Regions from separate parts of the Oceanisphaera sediminis genome, predicted to be linked through region 3. Evidence: riboswitches for the same ligand, from Rfam matches in the RefSeq annotation. Region 3 holds a riboswitch; each other region holds the start of a gene.
The links. Region 3 has a riboswitch for thiamine pyrophosphate ahead of thiC (phosphomethylpyrimidine synthase ThiC). Riboswitches for the same ligand answer to the same signal wherever they lie in the genome.

Region 1: another riboswitch for thiamine pyrophosphate. It lies ahead of ABD827_RS00315 (3-oxoacyl-ACP reductase); the one in region 3 lies ahead of thiC (phosphomethylpyrimidine synthase ThiC).
Region 2: another riboswitch for thiamine pyrophosphate. It lies ahead of thiD (bifunctional hydroxymethylpyrimidine kinase/phosphomethylpyrimidine kinase); the one in region 3 lies ahead of thiC (phosphomethylpyrimidine synthase ThiC).

Annotation. Positions count from the first base shown of each region.
Region 1 covers NZ_BAABDS010000001.1:75,684-82,198, forward strand. The annotation lists gene ABD827_RS00295 (ABC transporter ATP-binding protein) at 1-924, shown strand, start outside; gene ABD827_RS00300 (ABC transporter permease) at 921-1,661, shown strand; gene ABD827_RS00305 (type 1 glutamine amidotransferase domain-containing protein) at 1,666-2,346, opposite strand; gene ABD827_RS00310 (LLM class flavin-dependent oxidoreductase) at 2,791-4,074, opposite strand; gene ABD827_RS00315 (3-oxoacyl-ACP reductase) at 4,101-4,874, opposite strand; TPP riboswitch at 4,923-5,028, opposite strand; gene pyrC (dihydroorotase) at 5,262-6,305, shown strand; TPP riboswitch at 6,434-6,515, shown strand, end outside.
Region 2 covers NZ_BAABDS010000026.1:38,452-44,966, forward strand. The annotation lists gene polA (DNA polymerase I) at 1-2,739, shown strand; TPP riboswitch at 3,316-3,416, shown strand; gene thiD (bifunctional hydroxymethylpyrimidine kinase/phosphomethylpyrimidine kinase) at 3,457-4,293, shown strand; gene ABD827_RS08175 (putative monovalent cation/H+ antiporter subunit A) at 4,533-6,515, shown strand, end outside.
Region 3 covers NZ_BAABDS010000039.1:194,738-201,252, forward strand. The annotation lists gene ABD827_RS14590 (HesA/MoeB/ThiF family protein) at 1-351, opposite strand, end outside; gene thiE (thiamine phosphate synthase) at 353-1,861, opposite strand; gene thiC (phosphomethylpyrimidine synthase ThiC) at 1,867-3,807, opposite strand; TPP riboswitch at 3,888-3,991, opposite strand; gene menA (1,4-dihydroxy-2-naphthoate octaprenyltransferase) at 4,099-4,980, opposite strand; gene ABD827_RS14610 (exoribonuclease II) at 5,229-6,515, shown strand, end outside.

The DNA.
Region 1 (6,515 bases), on a different contig from region 3:
AAACAATTTGGCGCACAAATCGCCGTCAATGACCTCTCGTTCAGGGTAGAACGTGGCCAGTTCTGCATGCTGGTCGGCACCTCCGGCTGTGGCAAGTCCACTACCCTGCGCATGATCAACCGGCTGATAGAGCCCAGCCAGGGCCAGATCCTGATCAACGAGCAGGATGTGACCACACTGCCGCCGGAACAGCTGCGCCGACGCATCGGCTACGTCATTCAGGGAGTGGGCCTGTTCCCCCATCGCACCATTCATCACAACATCGCCACCGTTCCCCGGCTGCTGGGCTGGAAAAAGGCGGATATCGATGCGCGGGTCACCGAGCTGCTGACCCTGTTCAAGCTGGATGCCGCCACCTTCGCCAACAAATACCCGCACCAGCTCTCCGGCGGCGAACAGCAGCGGGTGGGTGTGGCCCGGGCTCTGGCCGCCCGACCCGAACTGTTGCTGATGGACGAGCCCTTCGGCGCCCTGGATCCGCTGACCCGCGAACACCTGCAGGACGAGCTGCTGCGAGTACAAAAACTGCTGGGCATCACCATCATCATGGTGACTCACGATCTGGAAGAAGCGGTGAAAATGGCCGACGTGATTGCGGTAATGGACCAGGGCGAGTTGCTGCAGCTCGACAGCCCGGAGGCCCTGCTGCGCCAGCCCCGCGCCGGTTTTGTGCAAAGTCTGGTGGGCGGACTGGACAGATCCCTGCGCCTGCTGGCCATCAAACAGGTAGGCCAGGTAATGACCCCCCTGCAACAGCAGCCGTCGTCTTCCATACCCAGCATTGTGGCCAGCGCCAACCTGCGCGATGCCATGGCGCTGCTGATCTGGGAGCAGGCCGAGCTTTTACAGGTACTGGATGCCAACGGCATCGCCATCGGCCAGTTGTCGATGAGTGACCTGCTGCAACAGGGCGCCCGGGCATGAGCAGCCGTCATCCGCTCCGCTGGCTGGGGGTGGCGATCCCCCTGCTGCTGTTACTGATCATGACCCTCAAGATGCCGTGGCTGGAGCCGCTGTTTCGCCCGCTGGTCGATGAGCGGGCCCCGGCCATTTACGCCCGCGACAGCTTTCTGAATTTGCTGCTGTGGCATCTGGCGGCGGTATTCATCGCCATTTTCGGCGCCACCCTGGTGGCGCTGGGCGGCGGTATTCTGGTGACCCGTGCCGCCGGGCGGGAATTTCTGCCACTGGCCAGGGCCATCGCCAATCTGGGCCAGACCTTTCCACCGGTAGCGGTATTGGCACTGGCGGTGCCCGCGCTGGGCTTCGGGCTGACCCCGACTCTGGTGGCGCTGTTTCTCTATGGCATGCTGCCCATTTATGAAAACACCGTTACCGGCCTGCAGCAGGTGCCGGCCAGCGTGCGCGAGGCGGCACGCGGCATGGGCATGAGCCCGCGCCAGCAGCTGTGGTCGGTGGAATTGCCGCTGGCACTGCCGATGATCATCGCCGGTATCCGCATTTCGCTGGTGATCAGCATCGGCACCGCCACCATAGGATCGACGGTGGCGGCCAAGGGCTTTGGAGAGGTGATTATTGCCGGCCTGCTGACCGACAACATGGCTTTCGTACTGCAGGGCGGCATCATGGTGGCGCTGGTGGCCATTTTGATCGATGCCCTGTTTCAGCGGCTGGAACGGCGGCTGTCGCCGCCGGGCTGAGGTGTCAGTGCTTCAATAGCGCCAGCAGGGCGCTGGCAGCCGGCTCGGAAGAGGCCGGGTTCTGGCCGGTGACCAGCAAACCATCGGTTTCCACATGCGGCTGCCAGTCATCGGCCTTGCGGTAATCGCCGCCGTTCTGGCGCAGCATTTCCTCCACCAGAAAAGGCACTATGGCGGTCAGCTGTACCGCTTCTTCTTCGCTGTTGGTAAAGCCGGTTACCCGCCTGCCGCTCACCAGCGGTTTACCCGCACCATCCCTGGTATGGCGCAACACCGCCGGGGCGTGACACACCGCCGCCACCGGTTTGCCCGCCGCGGCCATGGCCTCGATTAACGCGATGGAGTCCGCATCTTCCGCCAGATCCCACAGTGGACCGTGACCGCCGGGATAAAACACCGCATCAAAGTCATTCACCGACAGATCGGCCAGCTGGTGGGTAGTGGCCAGCTCGGCCTGAGCGGCCGCATCGGCGCGAAAACGCTCGGTGGCCTCGGTCTGGGCATCGGTTGCATCGCTTTTCGGATCCAGCGGCGGCTGGCCCCCCTTGGGCGAAGCCAGGGTAATGGTGGCGCCCGCATCCTTGAATGCGTAATAAGGAGCGGCAAATTCTTCCAGCCAGAAACCGGTTTTCTCGCCGGTATCCCCCAGTTGGTCATGAGAGGTCAGTACCATCAAAATACGCATATCGACTCCTTGTTTATTACAGAAAGTTCGTTACAGAAAGCACGCTTATCAGGTTAGCCGACGGCACTACAGGATGACACTGTAGTCGAGGTAAGCATCTGTCTTTACGCCCGGCTCCAGAGGCAACACAGTCACCTCCCACGACACGTTACAAGTACATCCCTGTAAGGCTCGGACATGCCATCCCTGGCATGTCACGGTCGTGGGAGCTTGTCTCTGTTGCCTCTTTCTAAACTCCGAGTTGTCTGCAGACGGCGCCAACAGGCGATGCCGGAGCAGCAAGGAGGGCAAAGGGATCTGCTCAGCCGACCATCCGCGCCACGGATGGCTCGGCTGAGCCTACAGGGATGTATTTACGGCGTGTCGGCGGAGCGGGCCCTTTGGCCGATTTTCTGCTGTTATCACAACTACTTGTGACCAACAAGCAATCCATCGGAATTACGCTTACTCGGGTCGAGTCAGCCCCAGATGATCGCGCAGGGTGCTGCCTTCATATTCGGTGCGGAACAGGCCGCGGCGCTGCAGTTCAGGTACCACCTGATCGACAAAGTCCTCGATGCCGGCGGGCAGCGACGGTGGCATCAGGTTGAAACCGTCGGCACCTTCGTGGTGAAACCACAGCTCCATACGATCGGCAATAGACTCGGGCGTGCCCACCATGGTGCAGTGACCGCCACCGGCCGCCAGCCGACCCAACAGCTGCCGCACCGTGGGCTGTTCGGTCTCGATAATGCGCAGAATGGTCGCGAAGCGGCCCTTGGGCCCGGTAAAGGCATCCAGCGACGGCAACGCCGGTACCGGCGCGTCCAGCTCCCAGCCGGAGCAGTCCTGCCCCACGTAGGTACTCAGTTGGCGCAGCGAGGCGGCGGCGGGCAGCAGCTCGTCCAGCTCACGCTGCTTGGCCAGCGCCTCGGCTTCAGTAGACGCCACATAGGTCACCAGCCCCGGCATGATAGGCACATCAACCCCGCGACCGGTGGCCTGCACCCGCCGTTTGATATCGCGATAGTAATCCTGAGCGGCGGGCAAGTCGTAGGCCACGGCGTAAATGGCCTCGGCACACTTGGCCGCCAATGCTCGTCCCTGATCGGACGCGCCGGCCTGAAACAACACCGGATGACCCTGGGGCGGGCGCGGCACATTGAGCGGGCCGTCCACCAGAAAGAACTCGCCGTGGTGATTGATGGGCACCACTTTGTCGGGATCGGCATAATGGCCGGCACGATCCATCACCAGCGCATCTGTCTGCCAGGAATCCCACAGTTTGATCACCGCATCCACAAACTCCTCGGCCCGGCGATAACGCTCGGCGTGGGCCGGCATGGCCTCATAACCATGGTTGCGGGCTTCCACATCGAACATGGAGGTCACCACGTTCCAGCCCATGCGACCGTTGGATATATGATCGAGCGAGGCCATCATGCGCGCCGCATGAAAAGGCGTGAAAAAGGTGCTGGACACCGTGCTGATAAAACCGATGCGATCGGTGGCCCGGCTCATGGCGGCCATGGCCGTCAACGGCTCCAGAAACCAGTAGCTGCCGTCCGCCACATTGCCGGTAGACTGACCGTCGGCGAAGAACACCGCATCCAGCTTGCCCCGCTCGGCGGTTTGCGCCAGCCGCTCGTAATAACGAATGTCGCCCAGCTGCTCTACCGCCGAGTCGGGGTGACGCCAGGCCGCCCTGTGATGACCGCAGCCAAACAAAAACAGGTTCAGGTGCATCATGCGCTGGTCTTGATTCCGGGCCGCCATCAGTTTTTCACCAGGCCGCCGTCGACCACCAGATTCTGGCCGGTCACCGAGCGTGACCAGGGTGAGGCGAAGAACAGGGTGGCATCGGCAAACTCGGCGGGGGTCGTAACACGGCGCAACGGCGTAGCGGCGGCGATGTAATCGAACACCGCTTCGGGCGTGGCGGCCGAGGCATCGGTGGTGCGCAGCAGGCCGCCGGACACCATGTTGACGGTAATGCCGTCCGGGCCCAGATCCTGCGACAGGGTGCGGGTCAGCGACAGCAGCGCCGCCTTGGCGGCGGTGTAGTCGTGATACGGCACCACCGGGTTCTGAAACAGATTGGTGCCCACGTTGACGATGCGGCCAAAGCCCGCCTCGCGCAGACCGGGCAACGCTGCCTGGGTGGTATTGAGCGCGCCTTTGACCACGCCTTCCAGCTGCTGGTTGAGATCTTCCCAACGCAGTTGATCCGCATTGGCCCGGTCATCGCCGTTGAACGAAAAAGCCGGCAGGGCATTGTTGATGACGGTGGTGATCGGGCTGCCGAAATGTTCGCGCGCCTGGGCAAACAGCGCCTGCACCGCAGCGGCATCGGTTACGTCGGCCTGCAGTGCCAGCGCCCGACCGGGGGCTGTTGCCGCCAACTTTTCGGCGGCCTCGGCGCTGTGCAGGTAGTTGATTACCACCCGTGCGCCTTCACGCAGAAAGGCGCGTACCAGGTGTTCGCCCAGGCCACGGGCGCCGCCGGTGACCAGCACCAGTTGTTCGTTCAGATTGATGGACGTTTGCATCGCTACCTCTTGTTAGAGGCGAAGGCATGGACTGGCAGAATACGCCGATAGCCGGAAGGCTGACATCCCTTCGCCAGTATGAACTGGATCAGGTTCGACGGGTGTTATCTCAGCCCTGCCGGCCACTGGCCGCAAGACACCCCGTGTCACGCCCAGACCATAACACACCCCTGCGCGGGTTTAATAGCCCGAGAGCGTGAGGGGTGAGGGGTAAGACGTGAGGCGAAAAACCACAAGCAAGGCCGCCTGTTTCATTTTGTTTCTTTCTCCTCTCCCTTCACGTCTCACCCCTCACGTTTTTCGGAAGTTTGGTGAAAACCGCCGCTAGGTGGATAATGGCCGTCTGGATGTAATGGATAACCCGCCGAGCCGACTATGACCTCAACTATGACCGCAACTACAACCACACTGACCATCACCCGCCCCGACGACTGGCACCTGCACCTGCGCGATGGCGAACAACTCAAAGACACGGTGCGCGATGCCAGCCGTTACCTGGGCCGCGCCCTCGTGATGCCCAACCTGCTGCCGCCGGCCACCACCACAGATCTGGCACTGGCCTACTACGACCGCATCGTGGCGGTACGGCCCGAAGGCAGCCGGTTCGAGCCGCTGATGAGCCTTTATCTGACCGATAAAACCGACCCGCAGGAAATCCGCACGGCCAAGGCCACCGGCAAGATTGTGGCCTGCAAGCTCTACCCGGCCGGCGCCACCACCAACTCCGACTCCGGCGTGACCGATGTGAAAAACATCTACCCGGTGCTGGAAGTCATGCAGGAAACCGGCACCCTGCTGCTGGTTCACGGTGAAGTAACCGATCCGAGCATCGACATCTTCGACCGGGAAAAGGTGTTCCTCGACACCGTGCTGCCCGACGTGGTGCGCGACTTCCCCGGGCTTAAAATCGTGCTGGAGCACATCACCACCGAGCACGCGGTCAACTTCGTGGAACAGGCAGGCGACAACGTGGCGGCCACCATTACCGCTCACCACCTGCTGTTCAACCGCAATCACATGCTGGTGGGCGGCATTCGCCCGCACTTCTACTGCCTGCCCATTCTCAAGCGCAACACCCACCAGCAGGCGCTGGTGCGGGCCGCCACCAGCGGCAGCAAGAAATTCTTCATGGGTACCGATTCGGCGCCGCACTTCCAGCATCGCAAGGAAGCCGCCTGCGGCTGTGCCGGTGCCTACACCTCCCACGCCGCCGTGGAACTGTATGCCGAAGCCTTCGAGGAAGCCGGTGCGCTGGACAAGCTGGAAGCCTTTACCAGCCACAACGGCCCCGACTTCTACGGCCTGCCCCGCAACGCCGACACCATCACCCTGGTGAAAGAAAGCTGGACCGTCGACGCCACCCTGCCGCTGGGCGGCGATCAGCTGGTGCCGATTCGCGCCGGTGAAACCATCGACTGGATGGTGAAATAAGCCGGCCTCTGTGCTGAAAGTAAAAACGCGGCTTCGGCCGCGTTTTTTTATGTCTGCGAACAGCTAGATGTTGCCGCTGATATGGGGCCTTTGATTGACAACCATCGGCAGTCTCTCTACTCTCTTGACGCTATTCCTGGGGGAGCCTGACCGGCTGAGACTCTGCAATTTACTGCAGTAACCCTTCGAACCTGATCCGGGTAATGCCGG
Region 2 (6,515 bases), on a different contig from region 3:
ATGGTTGCCATTCCTGCCAAACCCCTGATCCTGGTCGATGGATCTTCCTATCTGTACCGTGCCTATTTTGCTTCCCAGCAGGCCGATTTACGCACCAGCGACGGTCGTCCCAGCGGTGCGATCCGAGTGGTCACCAACATGCTGCGCAGCCTGCACAAGCAGTTTCCCGACTCCCGGGTGACGGTAGTATTTGACGCCAAGGGCAAAACCTTTCGCGACGAAATCTACCCGGAATACAAGGCGCAACGACCCTCGATGCCGGACGATCTGCGCAGCCAGGTTCAGCCCATTCATGACATCATTCGAGCCATGGGGCTGCCGTTGTTGATCGAAGATGGGGTTGAGGCGGATGACGTGATCGGCACCCTGGCCCGCCAGGCGACCGAACAGCAGCTGGATGTGGTGATCAGCACCGGCGACAAGGACATGGCCCAGCTGGTGTCGGATCATGTGCTGCTGATGGATACCATGAAGAACAGCTTCATGGATCGCGACGGCGTGATAGAGAAGTTTGGCGTGCCGCCGGAGCTGATCATCGATCTGCTGGCGCTGGTTGGCGACAAGGTCGACAACATACCGGGCATGCCCGGAGTGGGCGAAAAAACCGCGCTGGCCCTGTTGCAGGGGCTGGGTTCGATCGACGAGATTGCCGCCAATACCGACAAGGTGGCCGCGCTGGGCTTTCGCGGCTCCAAGACGTTTGCCGCCAAATTCGTCGAACATCAGGAGATGGTCCGGCTGTCACGCGAGCTGGCGACCATCAAGACCGACGTGGCACTGGAGTGGGGCCCGGCCGATCTGCAGCAAAGCGAGCCCGACACCGAGGCCCTGAAGGCGCTTTACCGGGAATACGAGTTCCGCAACCTGCTGGAAGAGCTGGAGCCGGGCCAGAACAAGGAACCCGCCACAGCACCGGCGCCGGCCATGGCCACCGACTATCAGACCCTTCTTACCGAAGCAGAGCTGAACGACTGGGTCGAGCGGCTGGCGCAGGCGCCTTATTTTGCCTTCGACACCGAAACCACCAGCCTCAACTATAGAGATGCCCGGGTGGTGGGCGTGTCTTTTGCCGTCGAGCCGGGTCAGGCCGCCTATGTGCCCTTCGGCCATGATTATCTGGATGCGCCCGAACAGCTGAGCGAAGCCACCGTGCTGGGCGCGCTCAAGCCGCTGCTGGAAGACGAACAAGTCGTCAAGCTGGGCCAGAACCTGAAATACGATGCCAACGTGCTGAAAAATCACGGTATCGAGCTGAAAGGCATCGGCCTGGATACCATGCTGGAATCTTATGTACTGAATTCGGTGCAAACCCGGCACGACATGGACAGCATGGCGGCGTTCTATCTCAACCATAACACCATGTCATTCGAGTCTATTGCCGGCAAGGGCGCCAAACAGCTGACCTTCAACCAGATACCGCTGGAGCAGGCCGGTCCCTATGCGGCGGAAGACGCCGACGTCACCCTGCGGCTGCATCACCATCTGGCACCGAAACTGGCGGTCGAACCCGAGCTGCAGCAGGTGTTCAGCGATATCGAAATGCCGCTGGTACCGATTCTGGCGCAAATGGAATATACCGGGGTGCGCATCGACAGCGGCCTGCTGGCCATTCAGAGCGAAGAAATTGCCAAGCGCCTGAAAGAGCTGGAGCTGGAAGCCTTTGAGCTGGCCGGCGAACCCTTCAATCTGGGCTCACCCAAGCAGTTGGGCGAAATCCTGTTTACCAGGCTCGAACTGCCGGTGCTGAAGAAAACCCCCAAGGGCGCACCCTCTACCGCCGAAGAAGTACTGCAGGAACTGGCGCTGGACTATCCGCTGCCCAAGCTGCTGATGGAATACCGGGGCTTGAGCAAGCTCAAGTCGACCTATACCGACAAGTTGCCGCAAATGGTCAACGAGCACAGCGGTCGCATTCATACCTCCTACCATCAGGCCAATACCGCCACCGGCCGGCTGTCGTCGTCGGATCCCAACCTGCAGAACATTCCCATCCGTACCGCGGAAGGACGGCGTATTCGCCAGGCCTTCGTGGCGGCGCCCGGTTACCGGGTGGTGGCGGCGGATTACTCCCAGATTGAACTGCGCATCATGGCGCACCTGTCGCGAGACAAGGGCCTGCTGGACGCCTTCGCCCAGGGGCTGGATATTCACAAGGCCACCGCCGCCGAGGTATTCGGCGTGGCGCTGGATCAGGTGACCACAGAACAGCGCCGTCGGGCCAAGGCCATCAACTTCGGCCTTATCTACGGCATGAGCGCCTTTGGACTGTCGCGCCAGCTTGGCATCGGCCGTAATGAGGCCCAGCAGTACATGGATATCTATTTCGAGCGTTATCCGGGCGTGCTGCGCTACATGGAAGACACCCGTGCCCTGGCCGCCGACAAGGGTTATGTGTCTACCCTGTTCGGTCGCCGACTGTACCTGCCGGAGATCAATGCCAAGAACGGTGCCCGCCGCAAGGGTGCCGAACGGGCCGCCATCAACGCGCCGATGCAGGGCACCGCCGCCGATATCATCAAGAAGGCGATGATTCAGGTTTCCGGCTGGCTGGAGCAGCAACAAATCGATGAAGTACAGATGCTGATGCAGGTGCACGATGAGCTGGTGTTCGAAATTCGCGCAGACAAGGTCGAATCCTTCAAGGAGCAGATCCGCGATCTGATGGAGCAGGCCGCCAGCCTGGATGTGCCGCTGCTGGTGGAAGTTGGCGAAGGCGACAACTGGGACGAGGCGCATTAACTGCAGCCGTAAGCTATAAGCCGTCAGTTAAAAACCAAACACCGAACCAGCAGGCTCGGTGTTTTTTTATGTGTGATACCAACTTGAATAAAGATCTGATCATTTTTAAACCCGAGCTCAGAGGCAACACAGCCGCCTCCCTCGACACGCCACTGGGCTAGCCATCTTTGCTGGGTAACGGCTGCGAATATTCACTGGATATTCGGTCCATTACCCAACAAAGATACACGGCAGCAAGCTGCCCCATGGGGGCTCGGAAATGCCATCCATGGCATTTCACGGTCGTGGGAGGCGATCTCTGCTGCCTCTTCTCGAGCATCGAGTTGTCTGTAGACGGCGCTAACAGACAACTCCGGTGCATCAAGGAGGACAAAGGGAGCTGTTCAGCCGACCATCCGCGCCACGGATGGCGCGGCTGAGCCTCCAGGGAGGGATTCACGGCGAGTCGGCGGAGCGGACCCTTTGTTCGACTTTTATACAAGAATGAAATAGATCATTTGTTTAGTGGGGTTGGTATGACTTACAGCGTACAGCGGGGATTTCTGGTCTTTACGGTCCCGGGTCGTTATTATCGAGTCTTGTTAGTCGGGGAGCCGCGAGGCTGAGACGGTATCAATGCCGGACCCGCCGTACCTGATCCAGTTAATGCTGGCGTAGGAAACTAACGGGCAAGCGTCAGTTTGCCGGTGGTGCCTTCGCCCGGAGGACCATAAGGATATGACCAGTCACACCCCCCAAGATCATCAAGCCGCCAGTCACAAACCGATAGTGCTGACCATTGCCGGATCCGACAGCGGTGGTGGTGCCGGTATTCAGGCCGACATCAAGGCCATTTCTGCCACCGGCGGCTATGCCTGCTCGGTGATCACCGCCCTGACCGCCCAGAACACCCGCGGTGTCAGCGCCGTGCATCCGGTACCGCAGGAGATGATCCGCGCCCAGCTGGAAGCGGTATTCAGTGATTTGCAGGTCACGGCGGTCAAGGTCGGCATGCTGGGCGACAGCGCCACCATTCGTACCGTGGCCGAGGTGCTGCGTCGTTATCGTCCGGCCCATCTGGTGGTGGATCCGGTGATGGTCACCGCCAATGGCGACATGCTGCTGGCCGAGGATGCGGTCATCAGCCTGCGAGAAGAACTGCTGCCACTGGCCGATGTGATCACCCCCAACCTGCCGGAGGCGGCGGCGCTGATCGGCAGCCCAGTGCCTGCAACCCTGGCCGATGTCGAGTCTCTGTTTGCCGGACTCGCCAACCTGGACTGTGCCGCTGTGCTGCTCAAGGGCGGTTTTCTGCAGCAGGAGTCGCGCAGTCCGGACTGGTTATTGAAGGATGGCGAAGTACACTGCTTCGATACGCCGCGGGTGATCACCCCCAATACCCACGGCACCGGCTGCACCCTGTCGGCGGCGCTGGCCTGCTATCTGGGGCAGGGGCTGGCGATGGATCTGGCGGTCTCCACCGCCAAGCATTATATCGATCAGGCCATTCTGGCCGGCAGCAGTTTGCGCATCGGCCAGGGGCGAGGGCCGGTGGAGCATTTCTTCTCGCGCTGAAGGAATGGCATAAATAGCGATCGGTATCGCACGCAGAGCCGCCATTACCGGGCTCTGCTTGCGTTTTGATGGGGTGGCTTGTAGTATCGACCGCCATAACAACTTAAAAAAACATTCGATTAACTGCTTGAAAGTTAATTGAAATGCTTCCTAATATAGCCTGCGCCCTGTGCCGTTCTCCCTCTGTTTTTTCGCTAATTCTGTTGCCTGAACAGGCATGGAAATGAGGCCGTTTGCCTATGCTTTTTGCTGTTATTTCGGGTTTTGTGTTAGCGGCGCTGGTGCCCCGCCTGTCGTCTGTTCTGGGGACGAAAATCGGCTGGGTCCTGGCGGTGCTGCCGGCTGCCCTGTTTGGCTACTTTCTGGGTTTCTGGCCACAGGTGACCACGGGTCAGACCGTGCTGCAGAGCCATGAATGGATTCCCAGCCTGGGTATCAACCTCAGCTTCATGGTGGATGGCCTCAGCCTGATGTTCGCGCTGCTGATCACCGGCATCGGTACCTTTATCTTTATTTACGCCGGCCGCTATCTGCAGGGCCATAAAGATATTCACAAGTTGCTGATGTACCTGCTGGCCTTCATGGCCGCCATGCTGGGGCTGGTGCTGTCCAGCAACCTGATTTCGCTGTTTGTGTTCTGGGAACTGACCAGCTTTACCTCCTATCTGCTGATCGGTTTCAACCACGAGCAGGAAAAAGCCCGCAAGGCGGCGCTGCAGGGGTTCTTTATTACCGTCGGTGGCGGCCTGGCGTTGATGGCGGGTCTGATCCTGCTGGGCAACATCGGTGGCAGCTTCGAGCTGAATGAACTGCTGGCTCAAGATGTGGATATACAGCAACACCCGCTGTTTCTGGCGATGATGGTGTTGATCCTGCTGGGCGCCTTTACCAAGTCGGCTCAGACCCCCTTCCATTTCTGGCTGCCCAACGCCATGGCGGCGCCGACCCCGGTCAGCGCCTATCTGCACTCGGCCACCATGGTCAAGGCGGGTGTTTATCTGATGGCGCGCTTGCAGCCGATGATGGCCGGTAGCGAGGCCTGGATGATGACCCTGTCGCTGTTTGGCGGCGTGACCATGACGGTGGGCGCCCTGATGGCGGTATGCAGCACCGATCTCAAGCGTATTCTCGCCTTTTCCACCATCATGGCGCTGGGCACCCTGACCATGCTGATCGGCATCGGTACCCCCCATGCGCTGGAGGCGGCCATGGTGTTCCTGCTGGCCCATGCACTATACAAGGGCGCCTTGTTCATGGCGGCGGGCACCCTGGATCATGCCACCGGCACCAAGGATGTACGCGATCTGGGCGGGCTGCGTAAATACATGCCGCAAACGGCGCTGTTCATCACCCTGGCCGCGCTGTCGCTGGCCGGTATTCCACCGCTGTTCGGTTTTATCGCCAAGGAACTGATGTTCGAGGCGGCGCTGGGTGCGCCCTGGTTGTCGAACCTGCTGATCGGGTTGTCGGTCATCACCGCCATCGGCATAGTGGCGTCGGCCGCGCTGGTGGCGATAAAACCCTTTTACGGGCCATTGAAGCCCACGCCCAAAACGCCCCACGAAGCGCCACTGGCGATGCGACTGGGCTTTACCCTGCTGGCCATTGTCGGTCTGTTGCTGGGATTGATGCCGAGTCTGGTGACGCCCCTGCTGCAGGCGGCGGTAACCGCCATTGGCGGCGCCCCGGCGGCCGAGCTGAAACTGGCGCTGTGGCACGGTTTCAACCTGCCGCTGCTGCTCAGTGCGCTGGCATTGGCGTGTGGCGGCCTGCTTTATCATCACTGGGATCGCATACGCGATCCGCTGGCCGCCGCCCTTAATCCCCTGGCTTATGGCCCCGAGCGGAGCTATGAGCGAATGATGGATGGCCTTCAGGTGGTGGCGAAGGGCCAGACCCGCATACTGCAGAATGGCTATATGACCCACTATATTCTGACCATATTGCTGACCACCATCGTCCTGCTGACCTATGCCTTCTGGTCGGAAGACGCCTTTGTCTACTCGCTGTCGTTCGAGGGAGTACGGCTTTACGAAGTAGTGATCGGCTTGCTGATGCTGGTGGCGGTGGTGTATGCCAGCGCCACCCATCTGCGGTTGGGCGCGGTGGCGGCCATCGGGGTGCTGGGTTTTGCCATGGCGATGATTTACGTGTTCTTCAGCGCACCGGATCTGGCCATTACCCAGGTATTGGTAGAGACCCTGACCGTGATCATGCTGGTA
Region 3 (6,515 bases):
GACAAAATCGCCCAGGCTCTGCCGGTCCAGCTTCTGATTGATGGCGATCACTTCGATGTCGGGGTTCAGCGCCAGTAACTTCTCGCGCGCCGTTTCCGCCTTGCTGTGTTGCAGGCTGTCCATGTCATACAGGGTCTGGCGCTGCAGGTTGCTGACCTCGATGTGATCGAAATCGGCCAGCCACAGGGTGCCGACTCCGGCCGCCGCCAGATACTGCACGGCGGGCGAGCCCAGGCCACCCAGGCCCACCACCAGCACCGAGGCGTGTTTCAGCTTCATCTGCCCCTCTTCGCCAACCTCTTCCAGCAACAGGTGCCGGCTATAACGCATGAATTCGCTGTCGCTGAGCATCTTATCCCTCCACCATTTCCAGCAGATCGCGGATGGCCGCATCCGGATCGGCCGCTTCGGTAATGGCGGTGACCAGGGCGATGCTGCCGACATTCGTCTGGGCCACCAGCGGTACCCGATCGCGACTGATGCCACCGATGGCCACCAGCGGAAATTCCGCCTCCATCAAGGCCACATAGCGGTGCAGCCGCTCCAGCCCCTGAGGGCGGGACGGCATGTCCTTGGTTTTGGTGGGGAAGATATGACCCAGCGCCAGATAGGACGGCTTGAGCTCGCGGGCGCGCAGCATTTCGTAATAACCGTGAGTAGACAGGCCCAGTTTGAGACCGGCGGCGCGAATGGCCTCCAGATCCGCCACTTCGATATCTTCCTGGCCCAGGTGCACGCCGTAGGCGCCGTGCTTGATGGCCAGCCGCCAGTAGTCGTTGATGAACAGCCGGGCGTTGTAGCGTTGGCCCAGCTCGACCGCGGCCTTGATGTCGGCTTCCACCTCGGCGTCGGCCTTGTCCTTGATGCGCAGCTGCAGGGTGCGTACTCCCTGCTCCAGCAGGCGTTCCAGCCAGGCCACCGAGGTCACCACCGGATACAGCCCCAGCTTGAGGGTATCCATGGCGGCAAAATCCCCTTGCGGGCTGGTGCCGGTGATGCCCAGCTGTTCGGCCAGGGCCGAGCCCGGCATCACCACGGTGGGAAAGTCGTTCAAATCCGTCGGCCAGCCCAGATGGGCCACCGGGCCGGCACCGGCGCCGATGGCCTCGGCGCCCTTCAGGCCCTGATTGACGTAGGCCTTGGCCAGCACCAGCGCATCTTCAATCGGGTAGTCCAGCGCCACGGCGGTGGCGATGGCCGACGACAGGGTACAACCGGTGCCGTGACCGTGACGGGTTTGCACTCGGGGGCTGGCCAGCCAGATTTCACGCTGGCCGTCGGTGTAATAGTCGATGGCCTGCTCGCCGGCCCAGTCCAGGTGACCGCCCTTCACCAATACGGCGCGTACGCCCAGTTCCAGCAGGGCGGCGGCCCCGGCGCGCAGCTGTGCCGGAGAGTCGGGCGCGATGCCCGACAATACTTTCAGTTCCAGCGCATTGGGGGTAACCAGATCCACCTCGGGCAGCAGGTGCTGCTGCAACGCCGGGATCAGGTTGGTTTCGGCCATGCTCTGGCCGGTGCTGGCAATGGCCACCGGATCCAGCACCACAAAGGGCTGCCACTGGCGGCGATATTCACGCAGCGTGCGCGCCAGCACCTCGGCCCGCAGGCCGCCGGGCAGCAGACCAATCTTGATGGCCCGGGCCGGCATGTCGCTGGCCAGCGAGACCAGCTGGCTGGTAAAAGCCTGCATCAATACCGGCTCGACCATGGATACCGCCACCGAGTTCTGGGCGGTAATGGCGGAGATAACCGAGCAGCCGTGGCCGCCCAGTCCCTGAATGGTGTGCAAATCGGCCTGAATACCGGCACCGCCGCCCGAATCGGAGCCGGCGATGGTCCAGACGATGGGTCTTGTCATAGAAATTATTGCTCCAGTTTGTCGGCCTGGTGATACAGCTCACCGCCGCGTTTCTTGAATTCTTGTGACATCTGCGCCATGCCGGCGACCACGGTTTCGCTGTTGCCGTCCATATCGACCAGTTGCACCGCTATGGCTTCCTGGGCGGCGGCATACTCGCGCACTTCCTGAGTGATCTTCATCGAGCAGAACTTGGGTCCGCACATGGAGCAGAAGTGGGCTACCTTGCCGGATTCCTGCGGCAGGGTTTCGTCGTGATAGGCACGGGCGGTCTGCGGATCCAGCGCCAGGTTGAACTGATCTTCCCAACGGAACTCGAAGCGCGCCTTGGACATGGCGTTGTCGCGGATTTGCGCACCCGGATGGCCCTTGGCCAGATCGGCGGCGTGAGCGGCAATCTTGTAGGTGATTAGCCCCTGTTTGACGTCTTCCTTGTTCGGCAACCCTAAGTGCTCTTTCGGGGTGACGTAGCACAGCATGGCGCAACCGAACCAGCCGATCATGGCGGCACCGATGCCGGAGGTGAAGTGGTCGTAGCCGGGGGCGATATCGGTGGTCAGCGGGCCCAGGGTATAGAAGGGTGCCTCGTGGCAATGCTCCAGCTGCTCTTCCATGTTGCGCTTGATCATGTGCATCGGCACGTGGCCGGGGCCTTCGATCATCACCTGTACGTCGTATTCCCAGGCGACCTTGGTCAGCTCACCAAGAGTGTGCAGCTCGGCAAACTGGGCTTCGTCGTTGGCGTCGGCAATGGAGCCGGGACGCATGCCGTCACCCAGCGACAGCGACACATCGTAGGCGGCACAGATTTCGCAAATTTCGCGGAAATGCTCGTAGAGGAAGCTTTCCTTGTGATGGGACAGACACCACTTGGCCATGATGGAACCACCGCGCGACACGATACCGGTGACGCGCTTGGCGGTCATGGGCACGAAGCGCAGCAGCACGCCGGCGTGAATGGTGAAGTAATCCACGCCCTGCTCGGCCTGTTCGATCAGGGTGTCGCGAAACACTTCCCAGGTCAGGTCTTCGGCCACGCCGTTCACTTTTTCCAGCGCCTGGTAGATGGGGACGGTACCGATGGGCACCGGGCTGTTGCGCAGTATCCATTCGCGGGTTTCGTGAATGTAACGACCGGTAGACAGATCCATCACGTTGTCGGCACCCCAGCGGGTGGACCACACCAGCTTCTCCACTTCTTCTTCGATGCTGGAAGTCACCGCCGAGTTACCGATGTTGGCGTTGATTTTCACCAGGAAATTGCGGCCGATGATCATCGGCTCGGACTCGGCGTGGTTGATGTTGGCCGGAATGATGGCGCGGCCTTCGGCGACTTCCTTGCGCACGAATTCGGGGGTGATGGCGTCCGGCAGGTTGGCGCCGAAGTTCTGGCCCGGGTGCTGTTGCAGCAGCATCTCGTCCCGCACCCGCTCGCGGCCCATGTTCTCGCGAATGGCGATGTATTCCATCTCGGGGGTGATGATGCCTTTGCGGGCATAGTGCAGCTGGGTGACACAGGCGCCGACTTTGGCCTTGCGCGGCTTGGGCATCTGCTCGAAACGCAGGTGATCCAGGCCATCGTCGGCCATGCGCTGCTGGGTAAACTCGGAGGTAACGCCCTCCAGCTCCTCGGTGTCGTTACGCTCCAGAATCCACTGACGACGCATCTGGGGCAGACCCCGGCGTACATCCAGATCGGCATCGGGATCGCCGTAGGGACCGGCGGTGTCGTAAATCGGTACCGGCGCATTGGGCTCGAGAATGGGGTTTTCTTCGGTGCCGCCCTTGAAGCTGTCGGCCAGATGAATTTCGCGCATGCCGACCTTGATGTCCGGGCGCGAGCCTTCGATGTAGATGCGGCGGGAATTGGGGAAGTGCTCGCCTTTCAGGTTATCGATAAATGCCTGGGCCTGGCTGCGAACTTCACGACGGTTTATTTTTGACATAGCAATCTCACTTCGAATCCATTGAGGGTGAAAATGCTTGTCAGGAGTGTTGAGAAAGAACTCGGCAGAAGAGGTGTGGCGCCAAGTTCTCGCTTGCTTCCCTTACGCAGGTATTAGCCTGATCAGGTTCAACGGATCCCGCTTTCGCGGTCTCAGCCCATATAGAGCACTCCGACAAGATAGCGGCCAGTATAAACAGACCCCGCTCACAAAAGCAAAGTCATTACCGGACAATCCGGCTATAAAAAGTTAACCGCCATGAAACATTTCGGCATTGGACTCGGCCGGTTTTTATCCGACCACCAGCCCCAGCGCAAGCAGGCCGGTGAAGGCAAGCGTGCCCCGCGCGGTCAGAGCCAGCGCCCGGTTAAGCTCGGCGCCCTGGCCGGTCAGCACCAATTGAGTGGCCCGCGCCAGCGGCCAGAGCGCCAGCAAACTTACAAAGCCCGGCTCGGTCATGATGCGGGTGCCGGCCAGCACGGCGCCCCCCAGCAGCAACAACTGATAGGCCCGCGCCCGCCGCAACCCCAGCCGCAGCGCCAGGGTGTGCTTGCCGGCCTGCCGGTCGGTGTCCATGTCGCGAATGTTGTTGATATTGAGCACCGCCACCGCCAGCAGGCCGGCGGTGAGTGATGCCCAGCCGGCGGACTCGCTCAGCCGATGCTGCATCAGGTAACTGCAGCCCAGCACCGCCACCGGGCCGAAAAACACGAATACCGCCACATCGCCGAGGCCCAGATAGCCATAAGGGCGCCGGCCCAGGGTGTAACCCAGCGCCGCCAGCAAGGCACAAGACCCCAACGCCATAAATCCCAGCCAGGCACCGACATCGGGCCCCAATGCCGCCCACAGCAGTAACAGGCCCGAGCCGGTTGCCAGTGCGGCGGTTACTATCATGGCGTTACGCAGCTGATCGGGGCTCGCCAGGCCGGAGGCCAGCACTCGGGTCGGGCCGGTGCGGTTTATCGAGTCGGTACCGCGTACGCCGTCGCCATAGTCGTTGGCCAGGTTGGACAGTATCTGCAGCAACAGCGCGGTCAGCAGCGCCAGCGTCAGCACGCCGCCGTTAAAGGCGCCGGCCTGAGCGGCGGTGCCCGCGCCCAACAGCATGGAGGCCACCGCCAGAGGCAGGGTTCTGGGCCGAATCGCCAGCAGCCAGGATTGTGGTGACATATGAGTATCGCTTAGCAGTCGGATTCAAACGATTATGATAACCAAGCTCGACGGCCGCGTCCCGGTTAAAAATGGTGCTACCCCGACAACCGCGGTTACTACCTGCTAAGCCAGGGCGTGAACGAGGCCGGTCACCCCGACATGTCCAGACTCAGCCTTATCCAATGCCACGGCTAGCGTCAAGGTTTCCTTGGCATATCGGGGGTAAATCCGTATAGTCAGGCGCATATTTCGACAGGTCTTTACTTATGTTTCAAAACAACCCCCTGCTGGCCCAGCTCAAGCAACAAATCCGCGAAACCCTTCCCATTAAAGAAGGCATCGTGAAAGGTACCTCCAAAGGTTTTGGTTTTCTTGAAGTAAGCGAAAAAGAAAGCTTCTTTATTCCACCACCACAGATGAAAAAAGTGATGCATGGCGATCACATTACCGCCGTGGTGCGTACCGAAAACGAGCGCGAGCTGGTTGAGCCCGAGACCCTGATCGAAGCCGGTGTTACCCGCTTTGTGGCCCGGGTGAAGTGGTTCCGTGACCGGCTCAATATCGTGCCCGATCATCCGTTGATGAAAGATGCCATCAAGGCACGCGCCATCAAGGGGTTGGACGAAAAGAGCCTGAAAGAAGGCGACTGGGTACTGGGCGAAATGACCCGCCACGCCCTGAAAGACAACAAAGGCTTTTTCGCCAGCGTGGTGGAAGTGATTGCCGGCGTAGAAGACCCCATCGCTCCCTGGTGGGTGGTGCTGGCCCGCAACAAGCTGGCCAACCAGGCGCCGGAAGACAGGGCCGAGTGGCAAACGCTGGAAGAAACCCTGCCGCGTCAGGATCTTACCGATATGCCCTTCTTCACCATCGATGGCGAATCCACCCTGGATATGGATGATGCCCTGAGCGTGAAAAAGCTGGATAACGCCTGGGAACTGACCGTTGCCATCGCCGACCCCACCGCCTATGTTGCCCACAACAGCGAAATGGACCGCGTCGCCGCCGAGCGCGCCTTTACCGTTTATCTCCCCGGCCGCAACATTCCCATGCTGCCCCGCACCCTGGCCGACGAACTCTGTTCGCTGCAGGAAGGGGTAGAGCGTCCGGCCCTGTGTGCCCGCCTGCAGATCGACTTTGACGGCAAGGTGTCCGACAAGGCCGACTTCTTCGCCGCCCACATTCGCTCCCAGGCCCGCTTAAGCTACGATCAGGTCTCCGACTGGGTCGAGCAAATCGGCGACTGGCAGCCCGGCAGCGAAGTCATTGCCGAGCAGCTGCGTGAGCTGACCGCCCTGACCCATGCCCGCAGCGCCTGGCGCAGCAAGCACGCCATCGTGTTCAAGGACAGACCCGATTACCGCTTTGCGCTCGACGAAGACAGCAACGTCACGGCCATTCTGGTCGATCACCGTCGCATCGCCAACCAGATGGTAGAAGAGGCGATGATCGCCGCCAACCTGTCTTGCGGCAACTGGCTGACCGAACATGCCGGCACCGGTATCTTCAACGTGCACGCCGGTTTTGACAGTGAAAAAATGGAAGGCCTGGTC